2 regions of the Scandinavium sp. M-37 genome follow, and region 1 is predicted to be linked to the other one. Evidence: predicted binding sites of a transcription regulator. Region 1 holds the regulator's gene; the other holds the start of a gene.
The links. Region 1 encodes LexA, which represses DNA repair genes until DNA is damaged. Its sites were predicted from a motif close to TNCTGTATGTACATACAGNA; they were not measured.
Positions count from the first base shown of each region.

Region 2: the regulator LexA is predicted to act here: its motif matches at 2,310-2,329, upstream of rmuC (DNA recombination protein RmuC).

Region 1 is NZ_JBIGIN010000009.1:87,595-98,259, forward strand. Features, by position in the region: gene ACG0Z5_RS09135 (cupin domain-containing protein) at 1-318, opposite strand, end outside; gene zur (zinc uptake transcriptional repressor Zur) at 430-951, shown strand; gene ACG0Z5_RS09145 (CsbD family protein) at 1,029-1,238, opposite strand; gene dinF (MATE family efflux transporter DinF) at 1,387-2,706, opposite strand; gene lexA (transcriptional repressor LexA) at 2,802-3,410, opposite strand; gene ACG0Z5_RS09160 (diacylglycerol kinase) at 3,520-3,888, opposite strand; gene plsB (glycerol-3-phosphate 1-O-acyltransferase PlsB) at 4,017-6,437, shown strand; gene ubiA (4-hydroxybenzoate octaprenyltransferase) at 6,524-7,393, opposite strand; gene ubiC (chorismate lyase) at 7,407-7,904, opposite strand; gene malM (maltose operon protein MalM) at 8,096-9,061, opposite strand; gene ACG0Z5_RS09185 (maltoporin) at 9,179-10,528, opposite strand; gene malK (maltose/maltodextrin ABC transporter ATP-binding protein MalK) at 10,569-10,665, opposite strand, start outside.
Region 2 is NZ_JBIGIN010000021.1:15,649-26,313, forward strand. Features, by position in the region: gene ubiE (bifunctional demethylmenaquinone methyltransferase/2-methoxy-6-polyprenyl-1,4-benzoquinol methylase UbiE) at 1-731, opposite strand, end outside; gene rmuC (DNA recombination protein RmuC) at 798-2,249, opposite strand; gene udp (uridine phosphorylase) at 2,406-3,167, opposite strand; gene ACG0Z5_RS15545 (dienelactone hydrolase family protein) at 3,425-4,234, shown strand; gene ACG0Z5_RS15550 (hypothetical protein) at 4,280-4,735, opposite strand; partial or broken gene ACG0Z5_RS15555 (ash family protein) at 4,739-4,897, opposite strand; gene metE (5-methyltetrahydropteroyltriglutamate--homocysteine S-methyltransferase) at 5,193-7,454, opposite strand; gene metR (HTH-type transcriptional regulator MetR) at 7,690-8,643, shown strand; gene ACG0Z5_RS15570 (carboxylate/amino acid/amine transporter) at 8,531-9,430, opposite strand; gene ACG0Z5_RS15575 (EAL domain-containing protein) at 9,624-10,424, shown strand; gene yigL (sugar/pyridoxal phosphate phosphatase YigL) at 10,411-10,665, opposite strand, start outside.

The DNA of each region.
Region 1 (10,665 bases):
GATAAAGGTGTGGCAGACGCCAGTGCCCGATGGAAAGCCCACACTATCACCCGGTTCAAGCTGCCAAAGGTAGCCGTTGATCCACGCCTGAGGGCGGCCACTCACCACATAGATAAACTCTTCTTCATCACTTTCGGCATGAGGATATGAGGTGCGGCGGCCCGGTGGCAGGCGTTCGTGATGAATACCAAGCCGCATCAGCCCGAGCTTACGCGCCAGCGGTGCGCCTATGGAAAACAGCTCGCTGCTGTCGGGATAGGTTGAATTATCGGCTTCTTCCAGCTCACGCCAGTGTCGAATACAGTCAGGTCTTTTCATCTTGTCCCTCCTGGGTTGTTGGGTCATGTATAGCACACTCGGCAGGTTATCGGCGTTTGGGCCTAAACATGATAAAGTAGGCGTTTACTTTACACCCGATTCGAGGCGCCTATGGACAACTCCACTCCACAAGACATGCTCGTGCAGGCCGAAAGGCTTTGCGCCCAACGTGGCGTGCGACTGACACCCCAACGCCTCGAAGTGCTCCGCCTGATGACGCTGCAACAGGGTGCGATCAGCGCCTATGACCTGCTGGACCTGCTGAAAGTGAGCGAACCACAGGCCAAGCCGCCGACCGTGTATCGGGCGCTGGAATTCTTACTCGAGCAGGGATTTGTGCATAAGGTGGAGTCCACCAACAGCTATGTGCTGTGCCATCTGTTCGATAAACCCTCGCATACATCGGCGATGTTTATCTGCGATCGCTGTGGCGTGGTGAAGGAAGAAGCGGCTGACGGGGTGGAAGACATTATGCATGCGCTGGCGGCCCGGATGGGATTCGCGCTGCGCCATAACGTTATTGAAGCCCATGGGCTGTGTTCAGGGTGTGTCGAAGTGGAAGCTTGCCGCACGCAGGACTGCTGCGGTCACGATCATACTATCCTCATCAAACGCAAACCGGGTCAGAAATAAGCGCCAGAAAAAGATTGGGCGGCCTTTAAGCCGCCCTGAGGGTTGTACATCCGTGTACGCACGGGTAGTGCATTTATTTACCAGCGGTAATCGTTGCGGGTTTCCCAGTCTTTCACTTCGTCCTCGGCCTGATCTTTCGCATAGCCGTAACGCTCCTGGATTTTCCCGACCAGCTGGTCGCGCTTACCTTCAATGACGGTAAAATCATCATCGGTCAGCTTACCCCATTTCTCTTTCACTTTACCTTTGAGCTGTTTCCAGTTACCGCCGACTTCGTCTTTATTCATGATCCATTCCTCTTAGTTCGGTGGAGAGAGTGAAATAACATCGTCCGTAAAACACTGTTTTCTGCTGGACGTGATATTCAGTATAGGTAAGGATTTTGCCAGCTGGAGATTATTCAGAATCTTTAACCATCGACTAAAAACGAAGCGGCTACGAAAACCAGGTTCCGTGTTGCCAGTGACGCCGCCAAATCCACGCCAGCGCCAGGCCGCGCAGAGCGAGGAATACCGCCAGCGCCAGCCACAATCCGTGGTTGCCGAAAACGGGCACGGTGAGCAGAGTCAGGGCAAAACCCGCCGCCGCTACCGCCATGCTGTTACGCATCTCCGCCCCACGCGTCGCACCAATAAACATGCCATCAAGCAGATAACACCACACGCCTATTACCGGTAAAACCACCTGCCAGATAACGTAGCGATCGGCCAGTTCACGCAGTTCAGTGATGGACGTTAGCATGGCGACAATGTGTTCCCCCGCCAGGGCATAAATCAGCGCAAACGCCAGGGCGACAATGCCGGATTGACGGCACGCCGCTTTCCAGACCTGCAAGAGCTGGCTGCCATCCCGCGCACCATACGCCTGGCCGGAGTGGGCTTCCACCGCGTAGGCAAAGCCGTCCAGCGCGTAGGCGGTAAAGGTCAGCATGGTCATCAGCACCGCGTTGACCGCGACGATGTCGCTCCCAAGCCGGGCGCCCATTACCGTCAGCGCGCCAAAGCACAGTTGGAGCAGCAGCGAGCGCAGCATGATGTCGCGGTTGAGCGCCAGCAGGCGGCGAATATTACCGCGCCAGGCGTCTTTCAATAGCGCCCACGAAATGCCCCGCAGGTGTAACACCCGACGCACCATCAGTAGGCCGATGAAAAAAGTCACGTATTCGGCGCAGACCGTGGCCAGCGCAGCGCCCTGCACGTTCATGTGCAGGCCCATCACCAGCCATAAATCGAGCGCGATGTTCAGCACATTGCCGACCACCAGCAAAATCACCGGGGCCCGCGCATACTGAACCCCAAGCAGCCAGCCCAACAGCACCAGGTTAGCCAGCGATGCAGGCGCGCTCAGCCAACGAATCTCGAGGAAGCGGCGGGCCTGTTCGAGCACCGCCTCGCTGCCGCCGACAATATGCAGCGCCAGGTCAATCAACGGGATGCGCAGCAGCACGATGGCCGCTCCCGCGCCCAGCGCCAGGAGCAACGGCTGTACCAGCGCTCTGGCGAGGCGAACAGGATCTTTTGCGCCGAAGGCTTGCGCGGTCAGGCCGGTCGTGCTCATACGCAGGAACAGCAGCAGCATAAACAGGAAGCTGGTCGCCATTGATCCGACCGCCACGCCGCCGAGGTACACCGGGCTATCGAGATGGCCGATAACCGCCGTATCCACCAGCCCAAGCAGTGGCACGGTAATGTTGGAGAAAATCATCGGTAGCGCGAGACGCCACAATGCCTTGTCCGCAGCGGTGAATAGCGACATGAGAAAACCTGTGAGAGTGAATGAGGTAAAAAAGATAACAAAATGGCGCCAGAACGGCGCCACTGAAAATACTTAATTCCGGCCTGGCGAGACGGTTACTGCCATTCGCCGTTGCGGATAACGCCAACCGCCAGCCCTTCGATGGAGAAGTTCTGCTTGCGCAGATCGACCACAATCGGGGAAAACTCACTGTTTTCCGGCAGTAGTTCAACGGTGCTGCCCTGCTTTTTCAGGCGTTTCACGGTCACTTCGTCATCGATACGGGCGACAACCACCTGGCCGTTACGCACGTCCTGGGTTTTGTGTACCGCCAGCAGATCGCCGTCGAGAATACCGATATCACGCATCGACATGCCGCTAACGCGCAGCAGGAAATCAGCGCTCGGCTTAAACATCGCTGGATCGACCTGGTAATGTGCTTCGATATGTTGCTGTGCCAGCAGGGGTTCACCTGCTGCGACGCGGCCAATCAGCGGAATGCCTGATTCTTCTTCAATCAGCAGACGAATACCGCGGGATGCGCCGGAAACAATCTCGATTACGCCTTTACGTGCCAGCGCTTTCAGGTGCTCTTCAGCCGCGTTCGGGGAACGGAACCCCAAGCGCTGCGCGATTTCCGCACGCGTTGGCGGCATGCCCGTTTGGCTGATGTGATCCCGGATAAGATCGAACACCTCTTGCTGCCTGGTCGTTAACGCTTTCATTCCGCCCCCTGGGTGTATATACAGTTATGCTGTGAGTATATACAGCTAATGGCGATTTTGGAACCGCAAAACGCACAAAAAACCAGACGTTTGCGTAATTATGCGAGCGTTAGCGAAAATGCGTCCACAGCAGCGACACCCAGGTGAAGACGGCGACCATAATCGACAGCAGTACCGCGGCGGAGCCCATGTCTTTTGCTCGCCCGGACAGCTCGTGACGTTCTGTGCCGATGCGATCGACCACGGCTTCAATCGCACTGTTGAGAATTTCCACTATCATCACCAACAGGACCGAGCCAATCAGCAGCACCCGGGTTATCGCATCCACGTCTAACCAACAGGCAATAATGACGGCGATAATGGCGGCGGTTCCCTCCTGGCGAAAGGCCGCTTCGTTTTGCCATGCGGCGCGGAAGCCCTTCCAGGAATAGCCTGCCGCTTTGAAGATTCGGGTGAACCCGGTGGTATCATTTGCCATCAAAAGAACCTTTTACATTATTAGCGTCAATGTCGGTGTGTGCCGCGCGTGGTAGAACAGATATTCTGTGCACTTTCTGTTATCCTTGCGGCGCATTTGCATGATTAACCAGAGGCTTTACATCGTTTATGTCTGGCTGGCCACGAATTTACTATAAATTACTGAATTTACCATTAAGCGTGCTGGTAAAAAGCAAGTCTATCCCGGCAAATCCTGCCGAGGAGCTGGGACTCGATACCTCACGCCCAATTATGTATGTTCTGCCGTATAACTCGAAAGCAGATCTGCTGACCTTACGCGCCCAGTGTCTGGCGCATGACCTCCCGGATCCACTGGAACCGCTGGAGATCGACGGCACCGTGTTGCCGCGCTACGTGTTCATTCACGGCGGGCCGCGCGCGTTTACGTATTACACGCCGAAAGAAGAGTCTATCAAGCTCTTCCATAATTATCTGGATTTGCATCGCAGCAATCCAGAACTCGATGTGCAAATGGTCCCTGTGTCGGTGATGTTTGGTCGCTCACCGGGCCGTGAAAAAGGCGAAGCTAATCCGCCACTGCGCATGATGAACGGCTTCCAGAAATTCTTCGCCGTGACCTGGCTTGGTCGCGACAGCTTCGTGCGTTTCTCGCCGTCCGTGTCGCTGCGCCGCATGGCCACCGAGCATGGCACCGATAAAATCATCGCTCAGAAGCTGGCCCGCGTAGCGCGTACCCATTTTGCCCGTCAGCGTCTGGCTGCCGTTGGCCCGCGTCTGCCAGCCCGTCAGGACTTGTTCAATAAGCTGCTGGCGTCCAAAGCGATTGCCCGTGCGGTGGAAGACGAAGCGCGTAGCAAGAAAATCTCCCATGAAAAAGCACAGCAGAACGCCATTGCGCTGATGGAAGAGATTGCCGCCAACTTCTCTTACGAGATGATTCGTCTCACCGACCGCGTACTCGGCTTCACCTGGAACCGTTTGTACCAGGGGATCAACGTCAATAACGCCGAGCGCGTGCGTCAGCTGGCGCACGACGGCCATGAGATTGTCTATGTGCCCTGCCACCGCAGCCACATGGACTACATGCTGCTCTCTTACGTGCTTTATCACCAGGGCCTGGTACCGCCGCATATCGCCGCCGGCATCAACCTGAATTTCTGGCCCGCGGGCCCGATTTTCCGCCGCCTGGGCGCGTTCTTTATTCGTCGTACCTTCAAGGGTAACAAGCTGTATTCCACCGTATTCCGCGAATACTTAGGCGAGCTGTTCAGCCGCGGCTATTCCGTTGAGTACTTCGTGGAAGGTGGGCGTTCCCGTACCGGTCGTCTGCTGGATCCGAAAACCGGCACCCTGTCTATGACCATTCAGGCAATGCTGCGTGGCGGCACCCGTCCAATCACCCTTGTGCCTATTTACATCGGCTACGAGCACGTGATGGAAGTGGGCACCTACGCCAAAGAGCTGCGCGGGGCGACCAAAGAGAAAGAGAGCCTGCCGCAGATGCTGCGCGGCCTGAGCAAACTGCGTAATCTCGGTCAGGGCTACGTCAACTTTGGCGAACCGATGCCGCTGATGACCTATCTCAACCAGCACGTGCCGGAGTGGCGGGAGTCCATCGACCCGATTGAATCCATTCGTCCGGCCTGGCTGACGCCGACCGTGAACAACATCGCCGAAGACCTGATGGTGCGCATTAACAACGCCGGGGCGGCCAACGCCATGAACCTGTGTGTGACGGCGCTGCTGGCCTCGCGTCAGCGCTCGCTGACCCGTGAACAGCTAACCGAGCAGCTCGATTGCTATCTGCAGCTGATGCGCAATGTGCCGTATTCCTCGGATTCCACCGTGCCCTCTGCCACCGCCGGTGAGCTTATCGATCACGCGTTGCAGATGAACAAGTTCGAAGTCGAGAAAGACACCATCGGCGATATCATCATCCTGCCGCGCGAGCAGGCAGTGCTGATGACCTACTATCGCAACAACATCACTCACATGCTGATGATCCCGTCGCTGCTGGCCGCGATTGTGACCCAGCATCGCAAAATCTCCCGCGCGGAGATGGTGCGACATGTGGAAGTGCTGTACCCGATGCTGAAAGCCGAGCTGTTCCTGCGCTGGGAAAAAGACGAGCTGGCGGGCGTTATCGACCTGCTGCTGGCCGAGATGCAGCGTCAGGCGCTGATCACCGTTGAGAATGACGACGTTAGCGTCAATCCGTCGCACTCCCGTACCCTGCAACTGCTGGCTGCCGGTGCCCGTGAAACGCTGCAACGCTACGCCATTACCTTCTGGCTACTGAGTGCGAATCCGTCCATCAACCGCAGCACGCTGGAGAAAGAGAGCCGCACCGTGGCACAACGCCTGTCAGTGCTGCATGGCATCAACGCGCCGGAGTTCTTCGATAAAGCGGTGTTCAGTACCCTGGTGCTGACCCTGCGTGACGAAGGATACATCAGTGATACCGGCGATGCCGAACCGGCGGAAACGCTGAAGGTGTATCAGATGCTGGCGGAGCTGATTGCTTCCGATGTGCGTCTGACCGTCGAGAGCGCCAATCAGGACGCCTGACCTTAGCGCGTAAAAAAGCCGGAGCAATGTGAGTTGCTCCGGCTTTTTTGTTTTTGCCCGGCAAGCATTTCGCCGCCGGGAAGAGGTTAAAGCATATAGCTCATCGCCAGACCGATAAACAACACCAGCCCCACGTAGTTATTGTTCATAAACGCTTTAAAGCAGGCATCACGATCGCGGTTTTTAATCAGCTTCTGCTGATAAATAAACAGCGCCCCGGCGATGAAAATCGACCAGTAGAATTCCCAGTTCAGATGGCTCAGCCAGCCGACCGCCACCATCAATCCCAGCGATAAGACCTGTAAAATCCCGATGATCAGCTTGTCGTGTTTGCCAAACAGAATCGCGGTAGATTTGACGCCAATCTTTAAATCGTCATCCCGGTCAACCATCGCATATTCGGTATCGTAGGCCACCGTCCAGCAGATATTTGCCAGGAACATCAGCCAGCAGCTCAGCGGCAACGATTCACTGACCGCGGCATAGGCCATCGGGATAGACCAGCCAAACGCCGCGCCCAGCACCACCTGTGGCAGATGGGTGTAGCGTTTCATAAACGGATACACCCACGCCAGCGCCAGACCGGCCACCGACAGCAGAATAGTCATGGTGTTGAGCGTCAGTACCAGCAGGAACGAGAGCACCACCAGCACCACAAACAGGATGCGCGCCTCTTTCTCGCTGATATCGCCGCTCGGTAACGGGCGATGGGCGGTGCGTTTGACGTGACCATCAATTTTACGGTCGGCGTAGTCGTTCACCACGCAGCCCGCGGCACGCATCATCCACACCCCCGCCACGAACACCGCGAGGATCCACAGCGGCGGTACGCCAGGCATGGCTACCCACAGCGCCCACAGCGTCGGCCAGAGCAGCAGCAGCGAGCCTATCGGCTTATCAATACGCATCAGACGGCTATAAGCCTGGAGCTTATTTTGCGTCAGACTCCTCTCCATAATTCTCTTCCTCTCAGTACAGCGGCGACGCAGGCAGAAAAAGCTCGGTTAACAGCAGCGGTTTTCCGCTCAGCCGAAGGCGGGAACGACGCCCCCACAGCTCTGCATCTTTACCAATTTCAATAAAATCACGGGTTAAGGTGGATGAGGTAAACAGGTAGCGCCCCAGCGGGGTTTTGCCGAGCTGTTGCAGCGCCAGCTCCGGTCCCGACAGGGTAGATTCCGGCACCACCGTTCGCCCGGCAAGCCAGGGTTCGCCGTCGGCGCAGAGCAAAATCTCACGCAGCCAGTAGCGCGGCTCGGCGGGCAGCAGCGCCAGTTCTTCGGCGACCTCATCCTGACCCACGAAATCTTCACGCACCAGCGTCACGGTGACGCGCTTGCCCTGCTGTTCAAAACGTTTGGTCATGGAATCTTCCAGCAGCAGCCAGTCGAGCAGCGCCGCATCGAGTTCCGGAAGGGTGGTGTAATAGCGTAGTGCACGCAGCTGCGCCAGCGCAGGGTGTGACATGCCAGACTCTCCGATACAAAACTTATCGGCATTGTATCGTAGAAAAGGGTTAGCGGGAGGAAGAAACGTTAATATCCGCGCGGCGGCGCAACAGGGATGCAACATCCGCCGTTGCGTCAGAAAAAACGGTGCGTCGAGGGAGACGCACCGAATGGCCAGGGCCTAAACATCAGCAATGTGGGGAGATGTTTTTACCCCTTGCCTTTTACACTACTGATAAAGGTGGAACGCGCTGAAGTCGAACCGAGGCGCTCGGCTTCGTTTAACAGTTTCAGGGCTTTATCGATATTGCCCTCTTCCACAGCCTGTTTAATTGCGTTGTTGAAATAGCTTTCGGTGTCATTGAGAACCGGTTCGCTCTTCACTGCCGGTGCTGATGCCGCGGTGGCTGAGGCTGCGACTGCCGCCGTCGCCGGGGCGGCCGCAGGTGCGCTGTAAACCGGTGCCGCCGTGTTACCCACGGTGACTGGACCAGGGCCTGAAGAACCAAACAGTGGGCCAACCAGCACGCTGGAGGCGGACGAGGTTTTCACTTTCAGCTTCAGCGTGCCTTCGGTCACGTGCCGGGCAATCGGGTCCGGAATATCCGGCACCGCATTACCTGTACCTTTAGCGTAGGCTTTTGCCGGGTCAATCAGGGTCGTGGTTTGCTGCAAATCTTGCGGGGTGGTGAACACCAGCACATAAATTTTCTGCTGACCCAATGCTGGGGTCAGACGCATTACCCCTTCCAGACGGTCGGCGCTCATGACGCCCGGCTCCTGGTAGGTAAAGTAGCTGCTCGGGAAGAACGCCGATGGCGTCATGTTCTGATCCAGAATCAGCACGTTCGGCGCATACACGCTGGTTTGTTTGTTCACTTCACTGGTGAGGGTAATGTTCAACTCACCAATGTTTGCCGGGACGCTGTACGCCGCCACCGGGCCAGAGATCCCCGGCACGTTTAGCGACTGACCGCCACCGGAGAGAGAAGTGGTTTGGGTTTTAGCTTGATCAACGGGCGTCCAGACCAACTGCTGTAGCGCAGTTGCCGGGATAGCCGGTGCGGCAGTGGTGTTCTGCGGCACGAAATTCACTTCAGCAAAACTGACGGCGGGGACGCTTGCCAGCAGACCAGCAGAGAGGCACAGCGCGATGAGACTTTTGTTCATTTTCATTTTTATCACCTCAAAGACAGGGCTCAGCGGTAGCCAGGCAATAGCGCGCTGAGTCTAAAACAGAGGGACTTTCGTCCCTCTTTGTGTGGCATAACAGTGGGTTAACTTAACTGCGAATTACCACCAGATTTCCATCTGGGCACCGAAGCTCCACTCGTCGTTGTCGCCACGGCCAAGGCCAGCGGTCTGCATACCGAAGTTGGAGTTGTAGTTTCCGTTGTTGGTCGCTGGGCTGCCGGAAGTGTCGTAACCCCATTTCTCATCCCACTTGGCGTAGGTGGCGAACACACGGATAGCCGGACGGGACCAGATGCTGTCGCCAGCCTGCCATTGTTGTGCGAGGGTAATTTTGTACTGGTTGTTGGTGTCGCCGGTGTTCTGGGATTTGACGTTGTCGTAGCCCACTTCCAGCAAGGTGCTCATGATAGGGGTCCATTTGTACATCGGACGAACACCGACGGTATACCATTTGGTGCCGTTGTTGTTATCCCAGTTGATGTCCTGGTACATACCGACGTACATCAGGTCCCAGCTGTCGCCCAGGGAGATTGCACCGTGGTCGAGGATACGCAGCAGGTGGCCGTCGTTGTTAATGCCGTACGCGTACAGTTTGCCGCTCTCGTCATTGCCGAGACCAACACCAGCACCCTGTGCCTGGCCTTTACCCTGAGAAGTCATGGAGTCGGTGGCGTACTGCACCACAAACTTGTTAAAGCCTTTCAGCATGCTCTGGGTGTGTTCAGCGGTGAACATCCAGCCATCTTTCGATGCCTGTGGCTGCAGGTAGTAATCGTCATTTACGTTGGTGTGACCGTAATCCACACCCAGCTCCAGGGTACCGCCTGGGTTGATTTCCATCTGGCCCAAACGCACGTCAAACACGTCGTTGGCGGTTGAGGAGGTGTAATCACGAATATTGTCGCTGGCGAAGGCATTGGAGCCGCCTGCTTCGGTCGAACGGGTTGCCGCGAAGGAGAGTTTACCGATGCCCACATCCACGTTTTCCAGACCTGCACCCGGACCGGAGATATCCCAGTAGTAGAAGTCGATCATGTGAACGTCGTGACGTTGATAGAAGCGCTTACCGGCCCAGATAGTGGAACCTGGCAGAGCGTCGATCAGGTTTTTACCCTGCACGTTCGCTTCACGGAATGCCGGGCTGGTGGCTTCCCAGTCGTTCTGCTGTGCTACGGAGTAAGCGACGTTGGTGTCGAAGTAGAAGCTCTTATCGCCCTCTTTCCACACTTCCTGACCAAATTTCAGTTCGGCGTACGTTTCACATTCGTTACCGAGACGATATTTACTTTGTGCGCCAGTTGCCTGGAAACACTGTTGCGCGCCGCCGCTACCGGTCCAGCCGATACCCGAACGGGCGTAACCTTTAAAATCTACGGCGCCCGCGTGCGCAGACAAAATGCCTGCTGTCACGGCGATTGCCACTGGAAGTTTGCGCAGAGTAATCATCATTCTATCTCCTGAGACCATTGCTTTTCTTTTGTTATGGGATTTAAACGCCCGGTTCTTTGTGCAGCCGACGACATGCGGAACCATCCTCACGGAACAGATGGCAACGCTCTGGCGGCAGACCGATAGCGAATGTGGCT
Region 2 (10,665 bases), on a different contig from region 1:
GCGACGATACCGGCCGTCAGGTTGTAGTAATCCACGTTGTCGAAACCGGCATCCTGCATCATCGCTTTCAGGGTGTCCTGATCGGGATGCATACGGATGGATTCCGCCAGATAGCGATAGCTTTCGCCGTCTTTCGCCACTAACTCCCCCACACGCGGCAGCACATGGAATGAGTAGGCGTCATAGGCTTTGCTTAATGGGTCGAGGATGGGTTTGGAGAACTCCAGCACCAGCAAACGTCCACCCGGTTTCAGCACGCGATACATAGAACGCAGCGCTTTTTCTTTGTCGGTAACGTTACGCAGGCCAAAGGAAATGGTGATGCAGTCAAACGTGTTGTCCGGGAACGGCAGCGCTTCCGCGTTGGCCTGCACGTATTCCACATTGCCAATCACGCCGATATTGCGCAGCTTTTCGCGGCCCATTTTGAGCATCGATTCGTTGATATCAGCCAGCACGACACTACCGGTTTCGCCCACCAGACGGGAGAATTTCGCCGTCAGGTCGCCAGTACCGCCTGCTAAATCCAGCACTTTTTGCCCACGGCGGACGCCGCTGCAATCAATGGTGAAGCGTTTCCACAAGCGATGGATCCCGAACGACATCAGGTCGTTCATAACATCATACTTAGCGGCAACAGAATGGAATACATGCGCCACCATGTCCTCTTTCTGCGATTTGGCTACTGTCTGGAAGCCAAAGTGCGTCGTTTCTTGTGAATCCTCAACCATCTCAATGTCTGCCTATCAAGAAAATGTACCAGGAGTGTAACAGATTGGGCGCATTTCCCCTACGCTTCAACCGTGCCGGGAAACGCGATGCGCCTCAGTTTCAGACGGTTCATCAGAGGCCGACAAACGTGCCGCATCGTCATGTAATGCGCGGTTGTCGGGGTCAAATGCCTCTTCCTGCGCCGTCGCCTGTTCGGCCAAATCAGGGTTAATTTCACGTTTCACTTCAACGCCTAAGCCCCGGAAGGATTCTGCCTGCGCCAGCAGGTTTCCGCGCCCGGAGGCGAGTTTTTTCATGGCCTGGCGGTAGTTATCCTGGGCCTTATCCAGCCCCTGCCCAATCGCCGACATATCATCGACAAACAGCCGCATTTTGTCGTACAGGCGGCTGGCGCGATCGGCAATCTGCTGGGCATTACGGCTCTGATGCTCATAGCGCCAGAGGTTCGCAATGGTGCGCAGCGCCACCAGCAGCGTGGTTGGGCTGACCAGCATGATGTTGTTTCGGAGCGCTTCGGTAATCAGGTCTGGCTGTCGATCGATAGCCAACAGGAACGCAGGCTCCACCGGGATAAACATCAGCACATAGTCCAGCGAGCGCAGGCCCGGCAACTGCTGATAATCTTTACGGCCCAGGAGACGAATGTGGTTGCGCACCGAGGCGATATGCTCTTGCAGCGCGGCTTCACGCACGTAATCTTCTTCTGCATTAAAGAAACGCTCGTAGGCGATAAGCGTCATTTTGGCGTCGATCACCACGTCTTTTCCCTGCGGCAAACGCACGATCACATCGGGCTGCATTCGGGCACGGGCATCGGTTTCGATACTGACCTGAGTCTGATATTCGTGGCCTTCCCGCAGGCCGGATGCCTCCAGAACGCGCGTCAGGACCACTTCCCCCCAGTTGCCCTGGGTTTTGTTATCGCCCTTCAGCGCTTTGGTCAGGTTGACCGCTTCCTGGGCCATCTGCGCATTAAGCTGCTGCAGATTACGAATTTCATGGGCCAGGGTGTGGCGTTCCTGTGCCTCTTTGCCGAAGCTGTCCTGCACCTGGCGACGGAAGCCATCGAGCTGTTCGCGCAGCGGCGTGAGCAGGCCGTGCAGGCTCTGACGATTCTGTTCGTCGACCCGGCGATTACTGTGCTCAAAAATACGATTGGCGAGGTTTTCAAACTGCTCGCTCAGGCGTTGTTCGCTGTTCACCATCTGGCGAATTTTATCTTCGGCGTGCAATTGGGTCGATTCGAGGCGGGTAGTCACTTCACGCAGATCGGCTTCCAGCGAGGTGTTAATCTCCCGCAGGTTGCGCAATTCGTTATTCAGCAGTTCACATTCATCGCGCCAGTGGGCATTCTGCGCCAGCTGTTGCTTCGCCGCAGCCAGTTCAATATCGATATCGTGCCGCTCTTCGATGAAATCAGCCCGCAGCCGGTCGGCATGTGATTTGCTCGCCAGCCAGCCAAACGCGGCCCCGACAATCAGTGCAGCCACTGCGCTGATGATGATTGAAATATCCACGGCTCCCCCTGCTCAACAACTTATCGGCACAATACCGACACAACGTAGAATTGTGGATTGTGCTGTATAAATGTCCAGTTTAAAAGGGTTTTCCTGCGAGGATGTACGCAAAAAAGAAAAGGCCGAACACGTCGGCCTTTTCATAAAGCAGAGGAATTACAGCAGGCGGCGTGCCGCTTCGACCACGATTTTCACCGCATGGCTTTCGGTTTTCTTCATGGTTTCCGCGTTCGGGATTTCTTGCTGGGTGCGGTTGACGATAACGCCCGCAACCATGCCCGCGCGCAGGCCCTGGCTGGAACACATAGTCAGCAGGGTGGCGGATTCCATTTCATAGTTCATCACGCCCATCGACTGCCACTCTTCCATGGAGCCTTTGTAGCGGTTTACCACGCGACCGGAGAAGGTGTCGTAACGTTCCTGGCCTGGGTAGAAGGTGTCGGAAGACGCGGTCACACCGATGTGGGTGGTGGCGCCAACGGATTTTGCCGCTTCAACCAGCGCAGTGGTACAGGCGAAATCAGCGACTGCCGGGTATTCCATCGGGGCGAAATGCAGGCTGGCACCGTCCAGACGCACGGACGCGGTGGTGACCAGCACGTCGCCGACGTTAATGTTTGGCTGGATAGCGCCCGTGGTGCCCACGCGCAGGAAAGTACGGATGCCCAGCTGGGCCAGTTCTTCTACTGCAATCGAGGTGGAGGGACCGCCGATACCGGTGGAACACACGATAACCGCTTTACCGTCCAGCTCTGCACGCCAGGAGGTGAATTCACGATGCGATGCCAGCTTAACCGGCTTGTCCATCAGCGCGGCGATCTTTTCCACACGCTCCGGATCGCCCGGGACGATAGCGAGCGTTGCCCCTTGTAAATCGTTCTTGGTGAGGCCGAGATGAAAAACATCAGACTTAGACATATAAAAACTCCTCTCTGGGTCGAGTTGTCAGCAGAAGCAAAAACGTACTCTACCGAAGCTTTGGACACATTTTCGTGACAATCATCACTATGAGTGAAAATGTTTGCATTAGTTTTCTTATAAAAAGTGATTCACATCACATTAACAAGCGGTAATGATAACCACTGCACATAAGATAGCCGTTTTCTGGCACTGTGAATTGTTAACCTGCGGACTATATTTATCACTGCGCTAAATAGATGGGTACGGAGAAGACCATGACAGATAAACAACCCGGCTTTGCACCGGCTGCAGCACCTCACGCCTCAACCCTCATTCTGACCCCGGAAGACGCGATCGTTTCGGGGGAGACGTCGATCCCGTCGCAGGGCGAAAACATGCCTGCGTTTCATGCCCGGCCAAAAAATACCGACGGCCCGTTGCCGGTGGTGATTGTGGTGCAGGAAATTTTCGGCGTGCACGAGCACATCCGCGACGTCTGCCGTCGTTTGGCGGGGGAAGGCTATCTGGCGATCGCGCCGGAGCTCTATTTCCGTCAGGGCGATCCGAATGATTATGCTGACATCCCGACGCTGTTCAGCGGCCTGGTGTCGAAAGTGCCTGATGCTCAGGTGCTGGCAGATCTCGACCACGTTGCCAGCTGGGCCTCGCGCAACGGTGGCGATGCCAATCGCCTGCTGATCACCGGTTTTTGCTGGGGCGGTCGCATAGCGTGGCTGTACGCGGCGCATAATCCACAGCTGAAAGCGGCGGTGGCGTGGTACGGCAAACTGGTGGGTGACAAATCGCTGAATTCACCGAAGCATCCGGTCGATATCGCAATCGACTTGACCGCGCCAGTGCTCGGCCTGTACGGCGGCCAGGATACCGGCATTACGCTGGAGAGCGTGGAGACCATGCGTCAGGCGCTGCGGGCGGCAAACGCCAAAGCAGACATTATTGTTTACCCGGAAGCCGGACATGCGTTTAACGCCGACTATCGTCCGAGCTATCACGAAGAGTCGGCCAAAGACGGCTGGCAGAGAATGCTGGCGTGGTTTGCGCAGTACGGCGGGAAGAAAGGATAAACAAAGCCTTGATTGCCCGGCAACTGCCGGGCAAAAACTCACTATTTAGGCTTTTTCAAACCGGGGGGATTTGAGTTCATCCACCAGAAAATACACCACATCGTGCAGTAAACCCGCCAGATCCTGACCGTTTTTCGCCAGAAGCGTGCCGCCACTTAATGTCAGGGTTAATGCCTGGGCATAATCCAGCAGCAGATCGGTCTCCTGCCAGCTCTCCGGCAAGGTGGATAAAGGGACCGTTTCCACCGTCAGTTGGCTGACCATCCAGTCGGGCATTACGTCCACGCAGCGCTGACGCAGTACTGTCAGCGCGTGTGATAAGCGCCCGCATAGCGCCAGTCGGTAGTATTTGTCCCCACACTCCACCATTACACTGACCAGGGTGCCGCAAAAGTCCGCAGCGGTAAAAAGGTCAGCAGATCCCGACAGGGGAATATCAAGTGCTTCCTGGATTTCTTGCAGATCATCTTCAGAGAGGGTTTGGCTTGATGCTGTAGTCATTTGGCAATTCCTTGTGTTTTTTAAGGAGTCACCGCTGGAGTTCCTACGCTCACAGGTGGTGACGCTGACGGGGGTAGGAATACCGGACACAAGTGAAACCGGCCAACCTTTCGGTTGCCCCGCCAACGTCACCAGAGAGTTTACTGAGATGTACGCTGACATAACACAGAAAAATCTGTGCCCACTTATGTTTTATACAGGTTCCTACGCCCGGTTGCGGGATTGACCGCAACGCCATCACCTTACGAATACCGGGGTTATAAAGATAGCGGTTTATCGCGTTGCAGCCGAGTTGCTTTCCGTTTTGCGAGCACGTTTCAGCTTTCAAAATAAACCCTTCTAAATACATGGATTTTATTGCGATGAACCGCCCGGCGGCGCAAGCTTGCCAGGCCTACACGCTGAATCACGTAGGCCCGGCAAGCATCGCGCCGCCGGGCAATGTGGCATTGTTACCTTACGCCTGACGCAGGTTCTGCGCCGCTTTCACCATATTCGCCAGTGCAGCACGGGTTTCCGGCCAGCCGCGAGTTTTCAGGCCGCAGTCCGGGTTGACCCACAGACGCTCAGCCGGAATACGCTGGGCGGCTTTTTGCAGCAGGGCTTCAATCCATTCCACGCTTGGCACGTTGGGGGAGTGAATGTCATACACGCCCGGGCCGATTTCGTTCGGGTACTCGAACTCCTCAAACGACTCCAGCAGCTCCATGTCGGAACGTGAGGTCTCGATGGTGATCACGTCTGCATCCAGCGCGGCAATAGAATCCATAATGTCGTTGAACTCGCAGTAACACATGTGGGTGTGGATCTGCGTTTCGTCTTTCGCCACCGCGGCGTTGATGCGGAAGGCTTCCACGCCCCACGCCAGATAGGCTTCCCAGTCGCGTCTACGCAACGGCAGACCTTCGCGCAGCGCGGGTTCGTCAATCTGGATGATGCCAATGCCTGCCGCTTCCAGATCCGCCACTTCGTCACGTAGGGCCAGTGCAATCTGCTTGGCGATGGTTTCACGGGTCACGTCTTCACGCGGGAAGGACCAGCAAAGAATAGTCACCGGGCCAGTCAGCATCCCTTTCACCGGTTTGTCGGTCAGCGACTGGGCATACTTCGCCCACTCCACGGTGATCGCTTTCGGGCGGCTAATATCGCCAATCACCACCGGCGGCTTCACACAGCGGGAACCGTAGCTCTGCACCCAGCCGTTCTGGGTGAAGACGAACCCGTCCAGATGCTCACCGAAATATTCCACCATGTCGTTACGCTCGGCTTCACCGTGGACCAGCACGTCCAGGCCCAGGCGTTCCTGCTCAACGATCGCCTGTTTGATGTGTTCCGCGATACCGGTGCGATAGTTATTGGCATCCAGCGCACCTTTTTTGAAGTCGAGGCGCAGGCCGCGGATCTCGGTGGTCTGCGGGAAGGAACCGATAGTGGTGGTCGGCCAGGCAGGCAGGTTGAAGCGTGCGCGCTGGGCTTCAGCACGTTCGGCATACGGGCGGTTACGCTGGCTGTCCTGGGCGGTAATCGCCGCCAGACGTTTTTCGACGGCCGCATTATGGACGCGGGAAGAGTGACGACGGGCCTGAATTGGCGCACTCCATTCGGTGATGCCCGCGGTGTCGCCGCTGTTCAGAGCATCACGCAGCAGCGCCAGCTCCTGACATTTTTGCAGGGCAAAGGCGAACCAGCTTTTCACTTCCGCATCGAGACGCGTCTCCACGCTCAGGTCGATCGGGCTGTGCAGCAGGGAACAGGAAGAGGCCACCCACAGCGCACGTTTCCCGACGATCTCTTTGATCTGTGCATATTTCTCGGTCAGATCGGCACGCCAGACGTTACGCCCGTTGATCAGACCCGCAGACAGCAGCCAGTCGGCAGGCAGACGCTGGTGCAGTTCCGCCACCTCATCGTTACCGTGAACCAGATCGACATGCAGACCCTGCACCGGCAGCGCGGTGATGGTGTCGAGGTTCGGGGTAACGCCTTCGAAATAGGTGGTCAGCAGCAGCTTAACCTGGCCTTGCAGCGCCTCATAGGCAGGCTGGAACGCGTCGAGCCACGGACGCGGCAGCTCCAGAACCAGGATCGGTTCATCGATTTGTACCCACTCAACGCCACGTTTTGCCAGCTCCGCCAGCACCTGCTGGTACACCGGCAGAATGTCGTTCAGCAGGCTGAGGCGGTCAAACTGCTCGCCTTTCACTTTACCCAGCCACAGGTAAGTCACCGGCCCGAGCAGGACCGGTTTCACGTTGTGGCCCAGGGCCAGCGCTTCGTCAACTTCATCCAACAGCTGGGTCCAGGTCAGTTTGAATTCCTGACCTTGGGTGAATTCCGGCACCATATAATGATAGTTGGTGTTAAACCATTTGGTCATTTCTGCCGCTGCCGCCGGTTCGCCGGTTGGCGCACGGCCACGACCAATGCGGAACAGCGTGTCGATATCGACTGAGCCGTCTTTGTTCTGATGACGAGCCGGCACGTTGCCCAGCAGCAGGCTGGTGGTCAGAACATGGTCGTACCAGGCGAAATCGCCCACCGGCAGGAGATCCACGCCAGCATCCTGCTGCTGCTGCCAGTGGCGAGCGCGCAGTTCACGGCCGGTCGCCAGCAGGTCTTCACGGCTGCTGTTGCCCGCCCAGTAGCTCTCTTGTGCTTTTTTCAGTTCGCGGCGTAGGCCAACGCGAGGGAATCCGAGGGTGTGGTTGCGAATTGTCATGTGTTCTTCCTCTAATTAATTGTCAATCCTATGGATTTTGAATTTAGGGAAGGCGGCAAGTTTGCTCATCCCCGGGAGCTTACATAAGTAAGTGACCGGGGTGAGGAAACGCAGCCAACGCACCATAAATTTAAAAGACGAAGGATTTAGCCGTCTGGATGTTTACACATCTATAATGTAAAGGTACTGTATGATCCTCAAGCGCAATTTATTCATGCCGGAGTGAAGGACTTTCATGATCGAGATAAAACACCTGAAAACGCTGCAGGCGTTACGGAGTAGCGGATCGCTCGCCGCCGCGGCGGCCATGCTGCACCAGACGCAATCTGCGCTTTCTCACCAGTTCAGCGATCTGGAGCAGCGCCTTGGCTTCCGTCTGTTTGTGCGTAAGAGCCAGCCGTTGCGCTTTACCCCGCAGGGCGAGATCCTGTTGCAGCTGGCAAGCCAGGTGCTGCCGCAGATTAGCCGCGCATTGCAGGCCTGCAATGAGCCGCAGCAAACCACACTGCGCATCGCTATCGAATGCCATAGCTGTATTCAGTGGCTAACCCCGGCGCTGGAGAACTTTCGCGCGGGCTGGCCGCAGGTCGAGATGGACTTTAAATCCGGCGTGACTTTTGACCCACAGCCTGCGTTACAGCAGGGCGAGCTGGATATCGTCCTGACCTCCGACATTCTGCCGCGCAGCGGTCTGCACTATTCGCCAATGTTCGATTATGAAGTGCGTCTGGTGATGGCCCCGGAGCATCCGCTGGCAGCGAAAGCGCGCATTACCCCGGAAGATATCGCCAGCGAATCGCTGCTGATTTACCCGGTACAGCGCCAACGGCTGGATATCTGGCGGCATTTCCTGCAACCGGCAGGCGTCAGCCCGTCGCTGAAAAGCGTGGATAATACCCTGCTGTTGATTCAGATGGTGGCGGCGAAGATGGGCATTGCCGCCCTGCCGCATTGGGTGGTGGAGAGTTTTGAACGCCAGGGTCTGGTGGTCACCAAAACCCTGGGGGATGGCCTGTGGAGCCGACTGTACGCCGCGGTGCGCGATGGCGAGCAGCGTCAGCCGGTGACGGAAGCGTTTATTCGTTCAGCGCGGAATCACGCCTGCGATCATCTGCCGTTTGTGCGGAGCGCGGAGCGACCCAATAGCGATGGACCCATAGCGAAGCCACAATCACCAACGCTCCTGTAATAAAGCTCGGCCAGTGCGGCTGCTGTTGCCAGATAGCCAGATTCACCAACAGCCCGGCGGGCACATGCATGTTGTTCATGATCCCAAGCGTTCCGGCGTCCACCTGGGTGGCGCCATAGTTCCACATGAAGTACCCCATACCCGAGGCCACCACGCCCAGCCATACCAGAATGCCCCATTGCAGTGAAGTTGTTGGCAGCTTGTTCGGGTTGCCAAGCAGGAACCACGCCACCACCGCCACCAGAAACGCGCCCATATAAAACCACGCGAAGGCGTTATGCTGCGGCATCGGATGGATTTCCATTAAGCGCTTGTACCCCACCATACCGAGGGCAAAGCTGATATTCGACAGCTGCACCAGCAGCAGCCCGGTCCAGAAGTGCGGGCTAACGTGGTCGTAGCGAATGATCGCCGCGCCCACCACCGCCAGCATCGCACTCAGCAGATACCCCCAGCGCAGCGGACGCTGACTCATCAGGTCATAAATCAGAGTGATGTACAGCGGCGTCAGCACCGTGAACAGCAGGAACTCAGAGACCGTCAGGTACAGATACGCCCGGAACGCCAGCAGATACATGATCCCGAGCTGCATCGCGCCCACCAGCATGTACATCAGCAGGACTTTCGCAGACTGCGAGCGCGCCCGCAGAAACGGCAGGAAAACCAGCGCCGCGAGGCCCACGCGCATCAGCACGGAAAAATAGCTGTCGACGCTTCCAGCCAGGTATTCGCCAATCAGGCTAAAGGAAAACGCCCACAGAACGGTGGTGATAATCAATAACGCCACGATGAGACTCTCTCAGGAAAGGTTGCGGGCATTGTAGCGGAGTCTTCGGTTGACAACTGAACAAATAAAGAACAGTCGCATTGTGCGCCAGCGTTTTCCCACCGCTATTTAGGCCATTACTGATAGTTAAGTCATCCGATTGCAGGAATACTGATTCGTATCCCCAATCAGGCGTTTTTTCAGGATCGACCCTGTGACCGACGACACGTTTATCCCCGCTTTCCTTCAACAGTTGAATGCCTCCCGGGCGCGGCTGAAGCATGCTATTCACACCCGACAGCTGGAAATGTGGTATCAGCCAATCGTGTGTCTGGCAAACGGGGCGGTGGCCGGGGCCGAAGCGCTGATCCGCTGGCCGCAGCCGGATGGCAAACTGCTCCCGCCAGACAGTTTTATTCCCTTCGCCCGCGAAACCCAGCTCTTGAGCAGCATGACGATGTGGGTGGTTGAGCAGGTTTTTCGCGATCTCGGTGCCTGGCTGTGCCAGCACCCCGAACAGTATGTGTCGATTAACGTCGAACCTGACGATTTTCAGTCCGAGGATTTACTGACGCATGTGGCGCAGCTGTGCCGCCATGTTGGCGTTCGCCCGCAGCAAATCAGCCTCGAAATGACCGAGAGCAGCCGGGTCGATCCCCAGGCCATCGCTCCGATGATTGAACGCTATCGCCAGGCAGGCCACGCCATTTATCTGGACGATTTTGGCACCGGCTACGCCAACCTGAATTATCTTCAGGAGCTGACCTTCGACATGCTGAAAATTGATAAGACGCTGATCGACCCGCTGCCGGGTAAGAGCCTGCTGCCGCAGATTATCGCCCTGGCACAATCACTGTCGCTGGAGCCGCTGGCGGAAGGGGTGGAAACGCAGGCGCAGGCCACGTGGCTGGCCTCACATGGGGTGAAATACGCGCAGGGGTGGTTATACAGTAAAGCCCTGCCGAGCAGGGCTTTTATTGACTGGTGTGACGCGGGCTGCGTTATGACTGATTGAGATAAAGTCGGCGCAGGTAGTGCGGGACGGCATCGTCGGTGTTGCTGCCGATCACTTCCAGTTCAGGATGCAAATCTTTCAGGCGCTGATGCGCGTTTTCCATGATGCAGCCTTTGCCCGCCATAGAGAGCATTTCGGCGTCGTTCATGCCGTCGCCAAAGGCGATGCAGTCTGCCAGACCGTAACCCATCATCTTCGCGACCGCTTCCAGGGCATGGCCTTTCGACACGCCGCCCGCCAT